Regions from separate parts of the Paenarthrobacter sp. 10N417 genome, predicted to be linked through region 3. Evidence: predicted binding sites of a transcription regulator. Region 3 holds the regulator's gene; each other region holds the start of a gene.
What was found. The regulator HrcA, encoded in region 3, represses chaperone genes, less so after heat shock. The targets are predictions, from matches to a motif close to TTNGCACTCGNNNNNNNCGAGTGCNAA.

Region 1 (7,300 bases), on a different contig from region 3:
CGTTCACGGAGATCCCGGAGGGCGAGTCGCCGCAAAGTCACCACGGCAAGTACCGAACCAACGAACGACACCAACGGCAGCCAGACATTACCGGTGCCGAACAGCCGCAGCACGCCCGAAACAATGGCAGTCAGCAATAAAGCAAGGCCGGCAAGAGCCAAGGTGAGCCGGGCATAACGGATCGTAAAGGGAGTTGTGGGCGGCTTCCTGGCAGACGACTCAGCCACGCTGGATTCCTGGGGCGACGCCGGTGCTTTGCTGTGCATGGTCTCCATCGGTTTCTCCTGCCGGGGTGCCAAAGTCAGTACCACCCCTGCCTGCGTTTCGTCTGGTTCGTCGTCAAATGCCTCTGCTGAAAGAGTGGCCGCCTGGACCTGCTGCCGTCTGTTCCGAAGAACGTAAGGAGCGACCCATACCATCCAAAGCGCGACAGTGACCACAAGGATCACTGAGCTGCTGAGAGGGAAGTCCACATTCAAAACCGTAGAAGCAAATCATCAGGGGCGGCGGCATTGCGGTCGGTGTGTCGTCGGCGAGTCCACAAATGAATGGAGATACGGCTCAAAAGGGGCTATGACCTGCCTGTTCTTCCTCTAAGCCAGGCGCCAAGGAGTCCCTGCGGAACCTCCTCCGAGGTCAGTGCGAATGAGCGATGATCCGCCCACTCGCCATTGATGTGCAAGTACCTCAGGCGGTAGCCTTCGTCCCGGAATCCGAGCTTTTCCACCACCCGGAGACTTGGTGCGTTCTCAGGCCGGATATTGATTTCCATCCTGTGCAGGCCCAGGGTCCGGAAGCAGTGGTCCGTAGCCATGGCAACTGCCGTGGGAGCAATGCCGTGCCCGGCGCGTTCCTTGTCAACCCAGTAACCCAAGGTAGCCATCATCGCCGAACCCCACACGATGGATGAGACCGTCAATTGCCCCACAATCTGCGGCTCACGGAACCCCTCGGTCCGCTCCGTGATGAGGAAGGGCAAAGCCGTGGACTGCCGGGCTTGCGCATTCAGGGATGCCACCATTTGACGGTAACTCGGCAGGCGCCCACCCGGCGCAGGATTGGATGCCTCCCAAGGTGCAAGCCATTCACTGTTCCGCGAACGGACTTCAGACCACTCCCGCTTGTCGCGGTAACGGATGGGCCGGAGCACCAAGGCTCCGCTTTCCAGCGTTACCGGCCAGATCGCAGAGCCGTACACCGGTGTTATTTGGGAAGGCCGGCAGTGAACGTTGGAAGCCACTCGCGGAGCTCGGGGCCCAGGTCATCGCGTTCGCATGCCAACTCGATGCAGGCCTTCAAGTAGCTCAACTTGTCACCGGTGTCATAGCGGCGCCCACGGAAGACAACGCCATAAACGCCGTAGCCTTCACCTTTCCCGGCAGCCAGAACCTCAAGGGCATCCGTCAGCTGGATTTCTCCGCCGCGTCCGGGAGCAGTGTTCTCCAGGACGTCGAACACTGCCGGGTGCAGAACGTAGCGACCGATCACCGCGAGGTTGGATGGAGCTTCTTCGGGGGACGGCTTTTCCACCAGCTGCTTGATGCGGACGTAGCCGTCTTCACCGTTTTCCTCGACGTCGGCGCAACCGTAGGCGCTGATCTTCGAAGGCTCAACTTCAATGAGGGCAACGACAGAACCGCCGGTCTTCTGCTGGACAGCGATCATTTCGCTGAGCAGGTCCTCGCGGGGATCGATCAGGTCATCGCCCAGCAGAACGGCGAAGGGCTCGTACCCGACGTGCTGCTTTGCACGCAGGACCGCGTGGCCAAGGCCGTTGGGGTCGCCCTGACGGACGTAGTGGATGTCGCCCAGGTTGGTGGCGGACTGGATGGCCTCCAGCTTGGCAGTATCGCCCTTCGCTGCCAGCGTTGCTTCCAACGCCGGCACCCGGTCAAAGTGATCTTCCAGGGCGCGCTTGCTGCGCCCGGTGATCATCAGGACGTCGTGCAGGCCAACCTTCACCGCTTCTTCGACGACGTACTGGATGGCTGGCTTGTCAACCACGGGCAGCATTTCCTTCGGCATCGCCTTCGTGGCGGGGAGGAACCTGGTACCAAGACCCGCTGCGGGGATGACGGCCTTACGGACAGCATTGTTATCGAGAGTCACCGGACTAATGTAACGGAAGGAATACATCAACGGGTAAACCCTCGCCGTGGCAAGACGCAGAAACAGCCCTTGAACTGGAGCGGATTTGCTGCTTTACGTAGACCACGGTAGCCCGCGCGAATCTCATGATCGGAGAAAAATGGCATCGAAGGAAGACATCCGCAGCAGCCGACGCCTGTACAGGCGCGGCCTCACCAAGGAGCAAGTAGCCGAAGCGGGCGAGGCGATTGCACCGCACGGCTTGGCGTGGGCCCGGAAGATTTCGGCCGGATCCCCCCGGACCTTCGCGATCTACGTCGGCGTGTCCCACGAACCCCCAACCATGCCCCTGATCGCAGGCCTCCACAACGCCGGCCACCAGGTCCTGCTTCCCGTCTGCGAAGCCGGACGCCAGTTGAGCTGGGTCTACTGGACGCCGGAGACGGTCTTCGTCCGGTCCGACTACGCACCCATCGACGAACCCGAAGGCGAGCGTTTGGACAGTGCTGTTGTGAGCGCTGTTGCGGGCATCTTCATGCCGGCCACCGCTGTGGACCGGGATGGCAACCGCATCGGACAGGGCGGCGGCTACTACGACCGCCTCCTCCAACGCCTGGACAGTTCCGGTGGGCGGCCACCCACCATTGCGGTGGTGTACGACGACGATGTGTTGCCTTCCGGAGCTATCCCCGCCGAGCCTTTTGACCGCCCGGTGCCGGATGCCTTGACACCCTCGGGAATCATCGCGCTTGGCGGCGGAGAGTGACCTGGTTGACGCTACGTGAAGCCGCCCACCTACGTGGAGTTGGCAGATAGCGAATGAGCGGGATGCTGATGATAGAATTGGCACTCAGGCCCTGCGACTGCTAATGCGGAGATTCTCCGCCACGGCTCCACAGGACCTGAACCTTGTCCTGAAGGAGGAACTCAGTGCCCACATACGCATACGCCTGCAAAGACTGTGACCATGCCTTTGACATCGTCCAGTCCTTCTCTGACAGCTCCCTGACGGAGTGCCCTGAATGCCAGGGCGCGCTCCGCAAGAAGTTCAACAGCGTCGGCGTTGTCTTCAAGGGCTCGGGCTTCTACCGCACGGATTCGCGCGATGCCAAGGGCAGCACCGTCTCCGCTGCGCCCTCCTCCCCGGCGACTCCGACCCCGGCTGCCACGCCTGCACCAGCGGCTGCAGCCGCAGCAAGCTAGCAGCACTTTTCCACACCAGTTACTTTTCCACATAGGGCACCCGGCCGCTGTTGGGCGGCCGAGCCCGGTGGCTAACGTGGCGTCATGCCACTAAAGTCCACCACTTCCCCACTCCCCCGCCGCGAACATTCAACTGCCCCTGCCCGGGGCCGTGGTCGCTCCCGAAACCCGCCAACCAGCACGGCTGGCTCTTTCCTCCCGCGGAAGCAGGGGCCACATCGCCAAGTGAGGCTGGGCCCCAGGCAGAGCCTGAACTTCTGGGTCTCCCGGAATCGTCGGCTGACAGTTGCACTGCTGCTCTGCCTGGCCACGGGCATTACAGTCCAACAGCTAACCCCTGCCTCTGAGCAGCACGTCAGCATTCTCGTCGCTGCCCGTGATCTTGCCGCAGGCACCAGCCTCACAGTGGCCGACTTCACCACTGTTGATGTGCCGCCCGACCTCGCGATCTCCGGAGCCCTGGAGGATCACGTTTCACTGGTGGGCCGCCAGCTTGCCTCGCCCTTGACTAAAGGGCAGATTCCCACTGAATCCAATCTTCTGGGGCCGGGTCTTCTCACTGGTGCACCTGTAGGTTCAGCTGCGGTCCCTCTTCGCATGGCTGACCCTTCATCCATCCAGCTTCTGTCCCCGGGACAGCTGGTGAATGTAGTACTCACTGCTGCAGGATCATACGACGAGTCCCGGCAAACCGAAGTCCTGGCCGCCTCCGTCCCTGTTCTTTGGACGTCTGCCCAAGGGGGTAAACCTGGCCAATGGCTTGGCACCAGCGACACCGACGGCTTGATGGTGGTAGCTGCAGATCCCCGGCAAGCAGAAAAGCTTGCCGGCGCATCCACGCTTGGCAAGCTTTTCTTCGTTTTGGTCAATCCCTAGGTTTTGGTCAATCGCTGGGGGTTTTGGTCAATGCCCAGGTTTCGCCCATCCCTGATGCAGGGCTTGGATTCGGTGATCTCATCAGCCCCAATGCGGTGGCTTCTGCTCCTTCAACCACTGCTCATGGTCATAGTTGCCTTCGTCGCCCCAACGCCGGGGATCGTCTTCAGCGGCCTTGGTAGGCAAGATTCCACCGGAAGCTTGCTTCGTCGCTGGCGTCTTTGACTCTGCCTGCTCTTCAGCGTTTTCGGCGCCTACAGCTGCGGTCTGTTCGTCAGAGCCGCTTTCGTTGTCGGTTCCCTGTTCATTCACTGGTACTTCAGTCCCATCCTCTGGATCACTGGGGGTTGGATTGCTGGCTTCTGCGTTGCTTGGTTCGCCATCCGCCCCCCTGCGCCTGTTCACATCTGTCTGTCCGGGCTGCTGGGATTCCAGCGATGCCTGGGGACTTCCCGGGCTTTGCCGATGCGAAGCCCGGGTTGCGGAGGAACTGCTGTACGAGGAGCTGCTGTACGTGGACATCCCATATGAGGAGCTGGAATACGAGGAACCTGCATACGAGGAGCCAGCATTATCCAGATTCAATTGTTCAACATCCATGTCCAGGAAGCCATGCTCCGCTGGCGGGGCGGCCTGGGGAACATGGTTCTCAAGTCCCAAATAGGACCCGATTCGATCTGCGCAGGACGACGGATCCGTGAACACTTCGATGGTCCACAGGGACATGTAACGCCAGCCCATGCGTTCCAGCAGCTGGGGCCTCAGACGGCTGCGTTCACGGACACTCATGCGTCGGTAACGCTCCGTGCCATCGGACTCGATTGCCACTGGCGTGGGAATCTCGGCGCCTTCCCGTCCAATGGTGTGGACGGGATCGGCAGCGGCGGCAATGTCCAGGACACCGTCATACAGGTGCCACACGCGGGCACCCCTTGCCCGCAACCTCTCGCCGAGATCGGCAACCAGGGGGTCCTCCCCCAAAGCCTGTTCGCTTGCAACGGCGCGCGAGGCAGGAGTTCCAAGGTTGCTGTTCCCGGACAGTTCCCGGTCCAGCAGTTCGTAAAAGTCCACAGCGCCGTGGGCCAGGCGATCCAGATCCAAATCTTCCGGACGGAAGCAGCTCAGGACGTGCATGGAACGGCGGGCGCGGGTCATCGCCAAGGCGAAGCGGTTTCGTCCGCCCTCAATGGACAGGGGTCCGAACGAGTGCAGGGCGCGGCCATGAGGTGTCCGGCCGTAGCCCAAGGAGAAAATGACATGATCGCGCACCAGGCCTTGGGCTCGCTCGAGGTCCACGACGCGGAAGGACTCAGGGCCGGCGCCGAAGAAGGCGGACAACAAGGGGTGGTTGGGTAACTGAAGCCGGATAGCCTCGCCGATCCGCGCAGCGTGGCGCAGGCTGGCCGTGACCACCGCCAAGGACGTGCGGGGCCGGAGTCTGGCATGCTCGAAGACAAGATCCACCACGCGGTTGACCTCCGCCGTAACGGACTCAACGCCCTCATGGTCCGCGCCGGGGAGGCCGGTTCCATCGGGGATGTACTCCACCAGGATCGAACGATCCAGGCCAGTCACCGAATTGCCATCAGGCAAACGCCGGAGGCCGCCGTCGTAGTAGTTCTTGCTCAGCTGCAGGATCAGATCCTCATCGACCGCCCGGTAAACCCAGTTCAGCTGCCAGGTGGGCAGGACGCGTGCCAAGGCTTTGAACGCACTGTCCACGCTCTCGTGGCTGGCCACTCCCGCCACGGGGGGTTCGACGGCAACGCTGAAGGTGCGGGCGTTCGCGACCTTCGCATCCCCGAAGGCTATGACTTGCCGGGCCCGTGCAATCGCCGGGAGGACGGCCTGAAGTGAGGTCGATTCGGCGTCGATGATGATGACGGCGTCAAACTTCTGCTCCGCCGGAAGAACTCCCGTCAACAGGTACGGGCTCACCGACCACACCGGAACAAGCAGGGGCACGAGGTCAGGGGCCTGCGCACTCAAAGCAGGGAGCGTCACCCGACCATCCTTCAGCAGGGCACGCAGCAACTCGGCTTGCCGGGGGTGCTCCACTATCCCTTGGCCCCACTTCCGGGCCAACTGCCACCGCAAACGGGCAGCACCACTGGCAATGTGGGCTTGGTCCGCGAGACGGTACTCAGCTTCAAGACGGCGGAGAGAGTCGCCGTCGGACATGGCGAGGTAGTCATCACCACTGATCATTGCTTCCAAGGCAGACTGCCACCAGGCAAGGTCCAGCTCGGCTGCCACCGAAGCGGCCGGAACTTCACGGGCGGCAAGGTCAGCGAGCAGCTCGCCGAGTCCGTGCTCGCGCATCTCCTCAATCAGGAGTGTGCGCTCCGGAAGTGTTTCAAGCGTGGCTGTATCCGCTACCAGCCGTTCGAGCCGCTCCATCAGTTCCAGATACGGAGTCTGGTGCAGCGAACCACCGGCCGAAGTGTGCTTGAGTGCCTCACCCAGACGGCGAAGCTCGCCATCGAGTTCGCGGTACAAGGACCCGAGGTCGGCGAGCCCCGACGGCACGGCCGGGTGACGTTGGGTGGTTGCATAGCCCGCCCACAGGGCACGCTGCTCCTGGACCAGGACCAGGGAGCTGTGCAGGTCCGCGATGTGAACGCCAGGCCGCACATACTCCTTCGCAACCCGCCGCAGCCTCGAACGCTGCATGGACGGCATCTCCAGGTTCCGCTCCCGCCTCCACGCCGAGCTTGCAGTTGCAGAGATGAGATCGTGAACCGGGCGATCAAAAATATCCGGAGTGAACTTGTCCAGGCTTTCGCGCACGGCAATCAGCAATTCAAGCTGTGCGCCCCACTCGGTGAAGGTGTCCGCCAAACGGATCTCGGCGTGATCCGAAACCTGCTTCATGCGCTCGCGCAGGACGGGAAGTTTCTCCTCGGCGATGCGGGCAAGCTGTTGGGCCTCTTCTGTCTCCTTGCGGGTTACGAGTCGGGCACCGTACCAGGGGCTGGAGGTGGAAGCCCGGCTGAAGCTGCCCAGCTCGGCAGCACGACGCAGGCGCCCAGCCAGTTCTTCACGGTCCTTGATGTTGTCCAGCACACTGCGCTTCAGGCGCACCGTGGTGGACGGCGCCGGGTGGATGGACGTCAGCTCGGCCAACGATTGC
Region 2 (7,300 bases), on a different contig from region 3:
ATCCAGGTTGTTGGTGTCGACGCCTCAGCGCGTAAGACGATCGACTTCGCCCTGCATCTGGCCGAAGTCATGTTCCGATACGGTGCAGGCGCCCTTGAAGTTGAGACAAGCATGATTGCCGTTACCGCGGCCCTTGGCTTGAAGAACGTTGAAGTGGACATCACCAACCAGTCGGTAGCCATCAACTATGCGCCAAAGGACCAGACCCCCATCACGTTGTTGCGTGTGGTGCGCTCGTGGACCAATAACTACGCCGGCCTCGCGCAGGTGCATCAACTGGTCACGGACATCGTGGCCGGGGGAGTGGGCCGCGACGAAGCCGTCCGTCGATTGAATGACATCGTCCGCAGCGCCAAGCCCTTCCCTCGCTGGATGGTTACGGTTGCCTTTGCCGTGTTCGCGGCGGTGTTCGTGGGCGTCCTGGGTGGTGGTCCCGGCGCTTCAGCCCTGGCTTTTGGCTCCAACTTGCTGATCAGTTTGGTTGCGCGGCAACTGAGCCGGTGGCGGACGCCCGACTTCTTCATCACCATGGCTTGCTCGTTCCTGGTCACGTTTGTCGCCCTGATGCTGCGTTGGGCGGGTGCGGACATCGCTCCGTCCATTGTGGTTGCCGGCGGGATCCTGTTGTTGCTTCCAACGGGCAGGCTTGTATCTTCCGTGCAGGACGCCATCAACGGCTTCCCGGTCACCGCGGCCGGACGATTCCTCTCCACGCTGCTCACCTTCGGCGCGATCGTCGCTGGTATCGCCGTCGCCGTCGTCGTCGGGACCCTCATGGGCAGCGAAGTCCTGGACGTCACCAAAACATTCCCCGATGCGTATCCTTTGTGGGGCCAAGCCATTCTGATCGCCATCGCCGTAGTGGCTATCGGCGTCACCGAGCAGACACAGATGCGCCTGTTACTCCCGACGGCGGCAGTCGGCTTGGTCGGCTTCTTCGTGTTGTGGGGGGCTACCACTGCCGGGTTCGGCGACCGCTTGTCGCCGGCAGTATCGGCTGTGGCCATCGGCCTGTTGGCTCGGGTAGTGGCACTGAAACTTGGCGCTCCCCAGCTTGTAGTGGCTGTTCCGGCCGCGCTCATCCTGCTCCCCGGCCTGACCATATTCCGTTCAATGTATGTATTGACCATTGAGGAAGCGGACATTGTTCAGGGCGCCGGAGGCATGCTGAATGCAGGCGCGATCGTCCTGGGAGTGGCAGCAGGAATCGTCCTCGGTGACAACCTGGCCAGGCCGCTCACGAAGGGCCTATCCAGCAACGAGCGCCGCAGGGTACGGCGCCGCTAGATCTGCGCTGGCCGCTGGATCTGACTAAATCTGTCCTACGGGAAGCTTCTTCTCGGCCTGGAAAACTTCCTCTACCCGGCCCTGAGCCCAGTAACCGGAGAGCGAAACCTGCGAACGCTCCAGGCCGCGCTCGGCGAAGAAGATCTGCCGCAGGCCCTTCATGTAGCCTCTTTCGCCGTGTGCAAAGACATCAACCCGGCCGGGGAGCCACTGCATTTCACGAAGCGCCTCAAGCAGCAGCTCGCTTGATCCGGCAGGCACTCCGTTGCGCTGCAGCCAGTGGAGTTTCAGGCCAGCAGGAGCAGAGATAGGCAGGATGTCCTCGGCGCTGTCCACCTCAAGGAACGCAAATCCGCGGGCTTCCGGGGCGAGCGCCTCTATGCAGGCTGCGATGGCTGGAATCGCGGCGTCATCGCCGGCGAAGAGGTGCCAATCGGCGTCGGGCGCAGGATTGTAGGCGCCGCCGGGCCCGGTAAAAATCAGAGTGTCCCCAGGTTCCGCTGCCGCTGCCCAAGGCCCTGCCAGGCCCTCGTCGCCATGGACTACGAAGTCAATCGCCAGTTCCCGTTCTTCCAGGTTCACCCAGCGAATGGTGTAAGTCCGGGTGTGCGGCCATTGCTCACGTGGCATCGTCTCGCGGATGGCCCACAGGTCCAGCGGAAGTTGATAATCAACGCCGGGCTGGGGAAAAACGATCTTGACGTACCGGTCCACGTATTCGTTGTTCACGTAGTCGCTGAACCCTGGCCCGCCGGCGACGATCCGCACCATGTGAGGTGAGAGCCATTCTTTGCGCTGGACCCTCAGGTTGACCTGCGGGCGTGTGGTCCGGGTGGCGGACGAAGAAACGGGGAGAGCAGCCATATAGGCAAGCCTAAGCTAATTCGTGGGGTGCCAGTTGGGTATGAGTCGAAGGTTACAAGATGGGTAGTTCCCAATCGACGGGCTCTGCGCCCTGTGACGCCAACAGCTGGTTGGTTCGGCTGAACGGCTTGGAACCAAAGAAACCACGTGATGCCGAAAGGGGACTCGGGTGCACCGAAGTGATTGCCGGTGTGCCATCCAGCAGCGGCAGGACCGCTTCGGCGTCCTTCCCCCACAGAATCGCGACCAGGGGACTCCGGCGTCCCGCGCCGTCGGTGCGATGGGCTACCGCACTGACAGCCGCCGTCGTGATGGCCTCCCAGCCTTTGCCGCGGTGTGAGCCAGCGCTTCCGGCTGCGACACTAAGGACACGGTTCAGCAGCAGGACGCCTTGGTCCGTCCAGGCCGTGAGGTCGCCATGGATGCGCGGCGGGAGCCCGAGGTCGTCGTGGAGTTCACGATAAATATTTGCCAGGCTCCGGGGGATCGGCCGCGTATGCCGCGAAACGGCAAAGGAAAGCCCGACGGCGTGTCCCGGGGTTGGGTACGGATCCTGGCCAAGGATGAGTACTTTGACGTCAGCCAATGGTCGGCGGAAAGCCCGGAGAAGGTTGGTAGCTGCAGGAAGGACGTGGATCCCTTGGGCAGCCTGACCCGCAACAAAGGCCAAAGCCTCACGGAGTTGGCCTTCCACGGGTCGCAACGCGTCCGCCCAATCAGCGGCCATCAGCTCTTCCAAGGGTCGGTCAATAAGCTCGTCGAAGCCTGGATCGGCAACGCCGGCGGGTTCCAGGTCAAACAGTGCATCCTCACCAGTCACCCTGTCATTGTCTCCTCCATGGCATCGGCGGTGCGAATGACAGCGTTGTTATTCGCCCGTAACATGGGGGTAGGACATTTTCCCCCAACCAGCGTCAAGGAGTGTGCCGTGGCTGAACCAGCACCGGAACCAATGGCGCCGCAGTCTACCGGTTTGGCACTTGAAGACCTGGCAGCCGAGACCCGCAGCGACTCACCTCTAAGTGACCGAGATCAGCAAATGTTGGCCTTGGAACGGCAATGGTGGAAGTACGCCGGCGCCAAGGAACAGGCGATCCGTGAGCTCTTCAATCTCTCCGCCACGCACTATTACCAGATCCTGAACGCACTTATCGATACCGAAGATGCGTTGGCCCACGATCCCATGCTGGTGAAGAGATTGCGTAGACTACGTACGTCGCGCCAACGTGCGCGGACAGCGCGCCGTTTGGGGTCCGACGCGTAAATCGCCCGGCTGATAGTCAGCAGCAACCAGCAAGGACAAGGCTTCACCATGACCAAATTTGCCAAGGATGAATTCGACCGGGTCCCACAGAACAGCTCCCGGCAGGGGGTGCACCGTGACGCCCAAGAGACAGTCCGCCCCAATTTGTGGCCGGTCTTGACAGTAGGGGCCGTCGCCCTGGTGCTGGGACTCGTAGCTTTCCTGATACTTCCGCGGCTTGGCCTGGTGGCCCCCAGCGCGTCCACAAGCGTCTCGACGCCGGCGCCCCAGCAGAGCGAAACCTCCCCTTCTGCTGCACCTACCGAATCAAGCAACGCACCCATCGCTTCCGGCGAGCCGAGCCCGGGAACCACGCCTTCAGGCGAAGCTTCGGCAACTCCTTCTGCTGCGCCGGTGGACAAGTCCGTTGCAGTGGCTGTCTACAACGGCACGGCTACGGCTGGGCTTGCCAGTCGCGTCGCGGGCCTGGTCCAAGGCGATGGTTGGGTTTTGGGATCTGTGGGGAACTGGGGCGGCCTGCCGCAACAGTCTTCCGTGGTCTTTTACAACGTCCCTGGACAGAAGGCGAATGCAGAAGCACTGGGCAAACTCCTCGGTATCACCGCGGTTGTTGAGTCTCCTGAAATACAGCAGCCTCTAGTGGTTGTTGTGGGACCTGGCTACCGGTAATTTCGCTGAATCCCCACCGTTTTTCTGTGGTTTCAGTCTCGAAAGCTGCAACTCGGTTAAGCCTCAATAACAAAAGTCATGGTCGGCCCCTCGGCAGCAGCGCGCGGATAGTGACTGTGGTTACAGTGGATTGATTCCGATCCGGAGATCCCGGCAACCGGTCTTGGCTACTGTGAAAGTGTGGGCATCATGGCTTTGGGAACCGTCAAATGGTTCAATGCCGAAAAAGGGTACGGCTTCATCACTGTGGATGACTCCGGCGACGACGTCTTCGTGCACTGGTCCGCTATTCAGATGGAAGGCTTCCGTGCCCTCGAGGAAGGCCAGCGGGTGGAGTTCGAATTAGGCGAAGGCCAGAAGGGTCCGCAGGCCGAAAGCGTCCGCGTTGCATAGTCCCTTTGGCCGTCACGTCAGCTAACGGCTGAAACCCCTTTGTTTATAGCGCAAAGTGGCGCTTCTGCTTGCACTCTCCCCGGTCGAGTGCTAATTATTGATTTAGCACTCCTACGCTTCGACTGCTAACTCCGGCCCGGCCTACGCCGGCGGCGGATGGCTCTCGGAACGTCAGGGGGATCAAGAAACACCTTGGTGGGGTGAGGTCCGGAGCGCGCGGCATACAGAGGCCGCAAGCAAAGGACCGTCCGTCGCGGGCACCCCATCTGACAGGTTCCTTCTTAACGACTGTCCCGAAAGGACTACCGCCGTTATGGCCAAGATCATTGCATTTGATGAAGAGGCACGCCGCGGCCTCGAGCGGGGCCTGAACATCCTCGCCGACGCCGTCAAGGTCACCCTCGGCCCGCGTGGACGCAACGTCGTCCTCGAAAAGAAGTGGGGCGCCCCCACGATCACCAACGATGGTGTTTCCATCGCCAAGGAGATCGAGCTGGACGACCCTTACGAGAAGATCGGCGCTGAGCTGGTCAAGGAAGTTGCCAAGAAGACGGATGACGTCGCTGGCGACGGTACCACCACCGCTACGGTTCTCGCCCAGGCACTGGTCAAGGAAGGCCTGCGCAACGTTGCCGCCGGCGCCGACCCCCTGTCCCTGAAGCGCGGTATCGAGAAGGCTGTTGAGGCAGTCATCAAAGAACTGCTCGCCTCTGCCAAGGAAATCGAAACCAAGGAAGAGATCGCGGCCACGGCTTCCATCTCCGCCGGTGACCCGGAAATCGGCAGCCTCATTGCCGAAGCCCTGGACAAGGTGGGCAAGGAAGGCGTCATCACGGTCGAAGAGTCCAACACCTTCGGCCTGGAGCTCGAACTCACCGAAGGCATGCGCTTCGACAAGGGTTACATCTCCGCTTACTTCGTCACCGACGCTGAGCGCCAGGAAACGGTCCTCGAAGACCCGTACATCCTGATCGTGAACTCCAAGATCTCCAACGTGAAGGAACTCGTCACGGTTCTGGAGAAGGTCATGCAGTCCAACAAGCCGCTGCTGATCATCGCCGAAGACATCGAGGGCGAGGCTCTGGCCACCCTGATCGTCAACAAGATCCGTGGCACCTTCAAGTCTGTAGCCGTCAAGGCTCCGGGCTTCGGTGACCGCCGCAAGGCACAGCTCGCCGACATCGCCATCCTCACCGGTGGCCAGGTCATCTCCGAAGAAGTTGGCCTCAAGCTCGAAAACGCAGGCCTGGAACTCCTCGGCACCGCCCGCAAGGTTGTTGTCACCAAGGACGAGACCACCATCGTTGAAGGTGCCGGCGACGCCGAGCAGATCGCGGGCCGTGTGGCCCAGATCCGCGCCGAGATCGAAAACTCCGATTCCGACTACGACCGCGAGAAGCTGCAGGAACGCCTGGCCAAGCTGGCCGGCGGCGTTGCAGTCATCAAGGCCGGTGCCGCAACCGAAGTTGAGCTCAAGGAACGCAAGCACCGCATTGAGGACGCAGTCCGCAACGCCAAGGCTGCCGTTGAAGAAGGCATCGTCGCCGGTGGTGGCGTTGCCCTCATCCAGGCTGGTGCGAAGGCATTCGCCAACCTCACCCTCCAGGGTGACGAAGCAACTGGTGCCAACATCGTCAAGGTTGCCATCGACGCTCCGCTGAAGCAGATCGCCTTCAACGCTGGCCTCGAGCCGGGCGTTGTTGCTGACAAGGTTCGCGGCCTGCCTTCCGGCCACGGCCTGAACGCTGCCACGGGTGTCTACGAAGACCTGCTGGCTGCCGGCGTCAACGACCCCGTAAAGGTCACCCGCTCGGCTCTCCAGAACGCTGCTTCCATCGCTGGTCTCTTCCTGACCACCGAGGCTGTAGTTGCCGACAAGCCTGAGAAGAACGCTCCGGCTGCCGGTGGCGACGACATGGGCGGCATGGGCGGCTTCTAAGCCTCCTAAGCTGTAGCGTCACGCTTCAGAGCAAACGACGGCGGTCCTCACCATTTTGGTGGGGGCCGCCGTCTTGCTGTATCGCCTAAGTGAGTAGCAGGTCAGGCCGTTCGAGTGCTCAGAAGGACATGTGCTGCTACTTGGTTGGGTCCTAGCACGCTTTCAGTGTCTGTGCGGTCTGGCAGGATTGAAGGCATGACGATTATTGCTGCCGCCGATGGCTCTGCCCTCGGCAATCCTGGGCCGGCCGGTTGGGCCTGGTATGTTGACGACTCCTGTTGGCGCGCAGGAGGTTGGCCCCACGGCACCAACAACATGGGCGAGCTCATGGCTGTCCTGGACCTGTTCCGCTCCACTGCCCACGTTCCGCAAGAAGAACTGCTGATCCTTTGCGACAGCCAGTACGTCATCAACTGCATCACTAAGTGGATGCCCGGCTGGAAGCGGAAGGGTTGGCGCAAGGCTGACGGAAAGCCCGTCCTGAACGTTGATCTCCTCAAGGACATCGACCAAGCAATTGTCGGACGCAAATACACGTTTGAATGGGTCAAGGGGCACGCCGGACACGACCTCAACGAGGCAGCAGACGAGCGCGCACGCGCCGTAGCCACAGCCTTCCAGCAGGGCACCGCAGCTCCAAGCGGACCGGGGTTTACAGGCTCCGACGAGGCCCTCGCCGCGCCTCTTCCTGTCCCGGCCAGAGCCGGGCGCAGCTTCCAATCCCACTCCGAACCCACGTTGTTTGGGGAGTCGGGCATCTTCGGTCAGCCGGATCTTTTCAGTGAACTGGACGAGGATACGTCCACCCAGGAATTGCCTGCAGAGGAAATCGTGGTTGCCTTGGAGCGCGAGCTCCTGCGCCCGGATGTGCGCACTGACATCGG
Region 3 (7,300 bases):
TGGCGAGATGCCGCCTTCCGGCCCCACGATCAAGAGGACTTCACGTGGTGAATCCAGGCCGCCGGCCTGAGCCACGATCGGCGCTTCCAGGACGGTCCGCAAGGGGTTCTTGGCGTCCTCGTGAAGGATTACAGCCAGGTCCGCGGCGGCAACAGCCTTTGCCAAAGCCGCGGAATCCAGGATCGGACGCACCTCCGGTATCCACGCCCTGCGGGCCTGCTTCGCCGCGGCAGTGACCACAGACTGCCACTTCGCGTGGGCCTTGGCAGCGCGATCCCCCTTCCAGCGGACGATGGATCGCTCAGCCTGCCAAGGAATCACCGCATCTATGCCCAGTTCGGTGGCCGTTTCAATGGCCAACTCGTCACGGTCACCCTTGGCCAACGCTTGGACCAGCACCAAACGCACGTTCGGCTGATCTTCGAAAATCACCTCGGATGCTGTGACGGACAAACTTCCAGGTCCAACCTCTGCGACCGTGCCTGTCAGGCGGGCTCCTGCGCCATCGGCAATGTCCACGGCCTCACCGACAGTGAGCCTCTTCACGGTAACGGCATGCCGGGCTTCTGCACCGTCGATGACGAACAACGCGCCCGGCTCAACACCGGACAGGCTCCCGGCAGGCGCGAAGAAGACGGGATTGCTCACCGCTACAGGTTACCGAGCTTGTCCCGCAGCTTGGCGAACATGCCGCCGCTGGCCACGAGTTTTCCTTCGCTGAACTGCTCGCCGCGCAACTTGGCAAGCTGCTGCAGGAGCTCTTCCTGTGCCGGATCCAGCTTGACCGGTGTCTCAACGTGCAGGTGCACCTTGAGATCGCCTCGGCCATAGCCCCTGAGGTGGGTAACGCCCAACCCGCGAAGCGTGATGACCTCGCCGGACTGGGTGCCGGCCTTGACATCAATCTCCTGGGGCCCGTCGAAAGTTTCCAGGCTCAGTTCCGTGCCCAAGGCGGCGGCTGTCATCGGAACGCTCAGTGTTGCGTGCAGATCGTCGCCTTCGCGGATATACGTGGAGTCATTGTTGACGCGGATCTCTACGTAGAGGTCGCCCGCAGGTCCGCCAGCTGGTCCTGCTTCGCCCTGTCCGGAGAGTTGGATGCGCGTACCTGTCGCAACACCGGCAGGAACCTTGATGGTGAGGGAACGCCGGCTGCGGATACGGCCCTGCCCGTTGCACTCGTTGCAGGGATCCTTGATGACCGTACCGAAGCCCTCACAGGAACCACACGGCGCCGTGGTCATGACTTGGCCCAGGATGGATCGAACGGCCCGCTGGACTTGGCCGCTGCCGCCACAGATGTCACAGCGCTCCGGGTGTGTGCCCGGCCGGCAGCAGCTGCCATCGCAGGTGGGGCAGACGACAGCCGTATCAACTTCGAGCTTCTTGTTGACACCAAACACGGCGTCCTTGAGGTCGATGCGGACACTGATCAGTGCGTCCTGGCCCCGGCGCACACGGGAGGCCGGACCAGCGTGCCCGCCGCCACCGCCGAAGAAGGTATCGAAGATGTCCTGGAACGCGAAACCCTGGCCGGAGTAGCCGCCACCAAAGCCGTTGTCAGTGCCATTCTCGTTACCGGTGGCATCGTAGACGCGGCGCTTTTGGGGGTCGGACAGCACTTCGTAAGCATGCGTCACGGCCTTGAACTGCTCCGCGACATCCTCCCCCGGGTTGACGTCCGGGTGAAGCTTTCGCGCCAACTTGCGGTACGCCTTTTTGATCTCTTCCCCGGTGGCTTCCGGAGAGACTCCCAAAACGTCATAGTGGCTGCTCAAAGTCTGTATCTCTTCCTTGTTATACGGTTACACGGCGATTCTTACCTCGGGGCTTGCGTCAGCCGCCGAGAATGCGGGAAAGGTAACGGGCCACGGCGCGCACGGCAGCCATGGTGGTGGGATAGTCCATCCGGGTTGGTCCGAGGATTCCCACCTTGGCACCGGAGCCGTACCCCGTTGCCACGACCGAGGCCTCGGCCAGGCCATCGTAAGGATTCTCGCGCCCGATGCTCACTGTCACGCCGCGGGGATCATCCCCCATATCGGACAACAACCTAAGCATGACAACTTGTTCCTCAAGAGCTTCCAGCACTGGCCCAATACTCAACGGGAAATCGACATTTGAGCGGGCAAGGTTGGCTGTTCCGGCCATGACGATGCGCTCTTCGCGGCTGGTGTCGCTGAGGGCTTGGAGACCATGGGCAAGATGCTGCGCGAGTCCCCGAAGCTCCGGCGGGCACAGCGCCACTACGGAAGGCAACACCTGCGGCAGCAGTGCCAGCTGGGTTCCAGCGATGCTTCCCAGGAACCGGGAGCGAAGGGCCATCAACGCCTCATTACTTACATCGGAGCCAGCCTCGATGACCTTCTGGCCAACGCTTCCTGTATCTGCGATGAGCACCACGAGCACCTGCTTTGGCGCCAGGAGGACAAATTCAACGTGACGGACCAGGGCACGGTTGGAGTGCGGGTACTGAACGACGGCGACCTGGTTGGTCAGTTGCGACAGTAGCCTGACCGTGCGCTCAAGGATGTCATCGAGGTCGTCCGGCCCTTCAAGGAGCGAGTGGATGGCTCGACGCTCCGCGGCGGACAACGGTTTGACCTGCGAGATGCGGTCCACGAACAGCCGATAGCCCTTGTCCGTGGGGATGCGGCCTGCGCTGGTATGCGGCGCTGCGATGAGGCCTTCTTCTTCCAGCACAGCCATATCGTTCCGGATGGTGGCGCTGGAAACGCCCAGATGGTGCCGCTCCACAAGTGCCTTGGATCCAACAGGCTCACGGGAATGCACATAATCCTCAACGATTGCGCGCAGCACTTCAAGCTTGCGTGGCTCACTCATTGCAACACCTCCTGACGACTGTCCGGGCCTTTATCGGGACGGATAAACAGCACTCACTTAGCACTCAACATGCCCAAGTGCTAACAAGTCTAGTATGAGCCAGCACGTTGCTAGCATTGAAACCGCCCGCGGGAGTTATTCCCAGCACAACCAGCACAGAGGGGTATGAAGTCCTTGGCTTTCGATACGTGGGGCCCGCAGGATCTGTCCGCTCCTGCCAAACGCCAACTCCCCGAGGTAGCCGTCCAGCGCGGGATGGTCCTTGAAGACGTCCAGTCCGGCTGGGTGGGCGAAGTCACACGGGTGGAGAAATCGGGGGGAATGCACATCGTCTCCCTTGAGGACAGGCGTGGCAAAACCAAGTCGTTCCAACTCGGGTTCGGTTTCCTGCTTGAAGGGCAGGCCATCCGTCTCATGCCTCCGGCAGCAAAGGCTCCTGGTTCGCCTGTGCAGTCGGGTCGAACGGCATCCGGGTCCGTCAGGGTCCTGGGCCATCGTGCACAGGTGGCCAAGGCGAGCCGTATTTGGGTGGAAGGCAAGCACGACGCCGAACTGGTGGAGAAAGTCTGGGGCGACGACCTCCGCATTGAGGGCATCGTCGTAGAGCCACTCCACGGCGTGGACGACCTCAAGTCAGCTATCGCCGCATTCTCGCCCGGGCCAGGGCGCAGGCTCGGGATCCTGGTAGACCACCTCGTGGCAGGCTCAAAGGAATCACGCATCGCCGCAGAAGCCATGACGGTGCCCGGAGCCGCCGGAAACGTCCTGATCGTCGGCCATCCGTATATAGACGTCTGGCAAGCCATCCGGCCAAAAGTGCTGGGTATTGAGCGGTGGCCGGAAGTTCCACGAGGCACTGACTGGAAGACCGGGATACTGACCGCGTTCGGCTGGCCGCACGAAACCGCCGAAGACATTGGACTCGGCTGGCAGCGCCTGCTTGGTGCGGTACGCAGCTACGCCGACTTGGAAGCGTCGCTGCTGGGAAGGGTAGAGGAAGTCATCGATTTCCTCACCACTGCCTGACCGTCTTGTCCTGAATTACGTTTCCTCAATGCACTTTTCGCAGGGACGTAACGGGGCGTTGGTCCCGGGATGACCCGGAACCCAGTATTCTGGGACAGCAACACTGCAGCATCTTTAAAGCAAAGGGAAGACACCGTGGCAGAGAACGCTCCTGAAGAACCGGGCAGCGCCGCAGGCCAGCCCCAGTACCATGGCGCGCCCGCAAACGCACTCCCACTGACGGCAAGCGAAGACCGGCAGTGGGCCACCCTTGCGCACTTCGGGGGAATTCTGGGATGCCTGCCGTCCCTGTTGATCTATCTCATCTTCCGTGATCGCGGGCCATTTACGGCGCAGGAATCCAAGGAAGCACTGAACTTCACGCTTCCTCCGACCATCGCGGCAGTCCTGGCAAATATCCTGGTTCTGCTTCCCGTCGTGGGCAATATCTTTGCAGTCATCGCCACGGGCATCTGGGTAGCCCTGACGTGCTTCTCAGTCTCGGCTGGTATCCGCGTCAATCACGGACAGCCCCACCGCTACAAGCTCAACCTGCGCTGGATTAAGTAGTCCAAGGCTTCCAGGATTCTGCAGACGATTAGTCCGGCAGAATCCTGCGCACCACGGCGTCGGCCAGGAGCCGGCCCTTAAGGGTAAGAACCAGGCGCCCCTTGAAGGCCGCACCCGGATCCACGAGTTCTTCAGCGATCAGTCCTGCCATCGCATGGCGGCCAACTTTGTCCAGCGCATCAACGGACAGACCTGTACCGAGCCGGGCCTCAAGCATGATGCGCTCGACTTCCCGGGTTTCGGCGTCAAGGGTTTCCCTACCAGCTGCCGGCGAGTCTCCTGCAGCCAGACGGTTGGCGTAAGCGGTGGGGTGCTTGACGTTCCACCAGCGGACACCGCCCACGTGCGAGTGAGCGCCCGGACCGATCCCCCACCAGTCATCGCCCCGCCAATAGGCAAGATTGTGACGGCAGGCCTGTTCAGGCGCTTTCGACCAATTGCTGACCTCGTACCATGTCAGCCCGGCTTCCGAGATCAATTTGTCGGCGAGCTCATATTTCGCGGCGTGGTCGTCGTCGTCAATTCCGGGAACTTCGCCGCGGCGGATTTGGGCCGCCAGCTTTGTGCCGTCTTCCACGATCAGGGCATAGGCGCTGATGTGATCGGGTTCGTAGGACAGGGCGGTCGCAAGGGACAGTTGCCAGTCCGCCATCGACTCTCCCGGCGTGCCGTAGATGAGGTCAAGGCTTACGGCCAGGCCCGCCTCGCGCGCCCACTGGACCACCAGCGGAACGCGGCTCGGGGTATGGGTCCGGTCCAGCACTTTGAGGACGTGCGGTACCGCGGACTGCATGCCAAAAGAGACGCGCGTAAAGCCTGCATCCGCCAGCACCTGGAGCGACTCGGGCGTTACGGAGTCGGGGTTGGCTTCGGTGGTCACCTCGGCGCCCGGTTCAAGTCCCCACTGCACGACGGCGGCACGAAGGATACGAGCCAAGTCCTCGGCAGGGAGCAACGTGGGTGTCCCACCACCGAAAAATACAGTGCTCAGTGGGCGCTTCGGCAGACCGGAGGCATCCATGGCGGTGGCTGCAAAGGCCAGTTCAGTGACAGCCGTGCCTGCGTAAGCATCCTGCGACGCCCCACCACCCAGCTCGGTGGCCGTGTAGGTGTTGAAATCGCAATAACCGCACCTCACCGCGCAGAAGGGGATGTGCACGTACAGGCCGAACTTGCGGTGCTCGACGCCGATCAGCACCTGCGGAGGCAACAAACCGTCCGCAGGTGCAGGGTCGCCCAAAGGGAGGACGCTGGGCATTTACTTCTTTGCCTTGTCCTTGGACTCGTCGGTGGTCAGCGCAGCGATGAAAGCTTCCTGAGGCACTTCAACGCGGCCCACCATCTTCATGCGCTTCTTGCCTTCCTTCTGCTTCTCGAGCAGCTTGCGCTTACGGGTGATGTCACCGCCGTAGCACTTGGCAAGAACGTCCTTGCGGATGGCCCGAATGCTCTCGCGGGCAATAATGCGAGATCCGATGGCAGCCTGGATGGGCACCTCGAATTGCTGACGCGGGATGAGTTCGCGCAGCTTGCCGGTCATCATGACACCGTAGGCGTAGGCCTTGTCACGGTGGGTGATGGCACTGAAAGCATCCACCTGCTCGCCCTGGAGCATGATGTCCACCTTAACGAGGTCGGCAACCTGTTCGCCGTCGGCCTTCCAGTCCAGCGAGCCATAACCGCGCGTCTTGGATTTGAGGATGTCGAAGAAGTCGAACACGATTTCCGCCAAGGGCAGGCGGTACCTGATTTCCACACGGTCCTCGGAGAGGTAGTCCATACCACCCATAACGCCGCGGCGGCTCTGGCACAGCTCCATGATGGCGCCAACAAACTCGTTCGGTGCCAGGATGGTGGCTGAGACCATAGGCTCGCGGACCTCGGAGATCTTGCCTGTGGGATATTCGCTGGGGTTGGTCACGTGGATCACCTTCTTGTCCTCCAGCGTTACCTCGTACTCCACGTTGGGAGCTGTGGAGATGAGATCGAGGTTGTACTCGCGCTCAAGACGCTCACGGGTGATTTCGAGGTGGAGCAGACCCAGGAAACCAACACGGAAGCCAAAGCCCAATGCGGCGGACGTCTCGGGCTCATAGACCAGAGCGGCGTCGTTAAGCATCAGCTTCTCGAGGGCATCGCGGAGCACGGGATAGTCAGTTCCATCAAGCGGGTACAAACCCGAGAAAACCATGGGCTTGGCATCGGCGTAGCCGCTGAGCGACTCCGACGCCGGCTTGGCGAGGTTGGTAACGGTATCGCCAACCTTGGATTGGCGGACGTCCTTAACTCCGGTGATCAAGTAGCCGACCTCGCCCACACCCAAGCCCTTGGAAGGTGTGGGCTCCGGGGAGCTGACGCCGATTTCCAGGAGTTCGTGAGTGGCGCGCGTGGACATCATCTGGATCCGCTCACGCGGGTGCAGCATGCCGTCCACAACGCGAACGTAAGTGACCACGCCGCGGTAGGTGTCATAGACGGAGTCGAAGATCATGGCCCGGGCAGGAGCATTGGCATCGCCCACGGGAGCCGGGAGGTCACGGACAATTTTGTCCAGCAACGCTTCCACGCCTACTCCGGTCTTGCCTGAAACCTTGAGGACATCTTCCGGGTCTCCGCCAATAAGGTTGGCCAGTTCCGCCGCATACTTCTCAGGCTGGGCTGCCGGGAGGTCGATCTTGTTCAGCACCGGGATGATGGTGAGGTTGTTCTCCATCGCCAGGTAGAGGTTGGCAAGTGTCTGGGCTTCGATCCCCTGTGCTGCGTCAACCAGCAGCACAGCGCCTTCACAAGCTGCCAGGGAACGCGAAACCTCGTAGGTGAAGTCGACGTGGCCGGGAGTATCGATCATGTTCAGGGCGTAGCTGGTGCCATCGAGTTCCCA

Region 1: a site for HrcA is predicted at 2,932-2,958, ahead of AC1DCM_RS10490 (FmdB family zinc ribbon protein). Genes of this name have one in related genera too.
Region 2: a site for HrcA is predicted at 4,545-4,571, ahead of groL (chaperonin GroEL). Genes of this name have one in related genera too.

The regions. Positions count from the first base shown of each region.
Region 1 is NZ_JBFTIL010000007.1:107,667-114,966, reverse strand. It holds gene AC1DCM_RS10510 (hypothetical protein) at 1-440, opposite strand, end outside; gene AC1DCM_RS10505 (GNAT family N-acetyltransferase) at 572-1,198, opposite strand; gene galU (UTP--glucose-1-phosphate uridylyltransferase GalU) at 1,204-2,136, opposite strand; gene AC1DCM_RS10495 (5-formyltetrahydrofolate cyclo-ligase) at 2,249-2,854, shown strand; gene AC1DCM_RS10490 (FmdB family zinc ribbon protein) at 3,019-3,291, shown strand; gene cpaB (Flp pilus assembly protein CpaB) at 3,517-4,167, shown strand; gene AC1DCM_RS10480 (AAA family ATPase) at 4,249-7,300, opposite strand, start outside.
Region 2 is NZ_JBFTIL010000006.1:74,212-81,511, forward strand. It holds gene AC1DCM_RS09260 (threonine/serine exporter family protein) at 1-1,287, shown strand, start outside; gene AC1DCM_RS09265 (siderophore-interacting protein) at 1,312-2,151, opposite strand; gene AC1DCM_RS09270 (uracil-DNA glycosylase) at 2,204-2,971, opposite strand; gene AC1DCM_RS09275 (DUF3263 domain-containing protein) at 3,080-3,415, shown strand; gene AC1DCM_RS09280 (LytR C-terminal domain-containing protein) at 3,464-4,084, shown strand; gene AC1DCM_RS09285 (cold-shock protein) at 4,274-4,477, shown strand; gene groL (chaperonin GroEL) at 4,791-6,416, shown strand; gene AC1DCM_RS09295 (RNase H family protein) at 6,612-7,300, shown strand, end outside.
Region 3 is NZ_JBFTIL010000018.1:43,141-50,440, forward strand. It holds gene AC1DCM_RS19740 (16S rRNA (uracil(1498)-N(3))-methyltransferase) at 1-648, opposite strand, end outside; gene dnaJ (molecular chaperone DnaJ) at 651-1,778, opposite strand; gene hrcA (heat-inducible transcriptional repressor HrcA) at 1,837-2,844, opposite strand; gene AC1DCM_RS19755 (DUF3097 domain-containing protein) at 3,019-3,870, shown strand; gene AC1DCM_RS19760 (DUF4870 domain-containing protein) at 4,006-4,419, shown strand; gene hemW (radical SAM family heme chaperone HemW) at 4,448-5,677, opposite strand; gene lepA (translation elongation factor 4) at 5,678-7,300, opposite strand, start outside.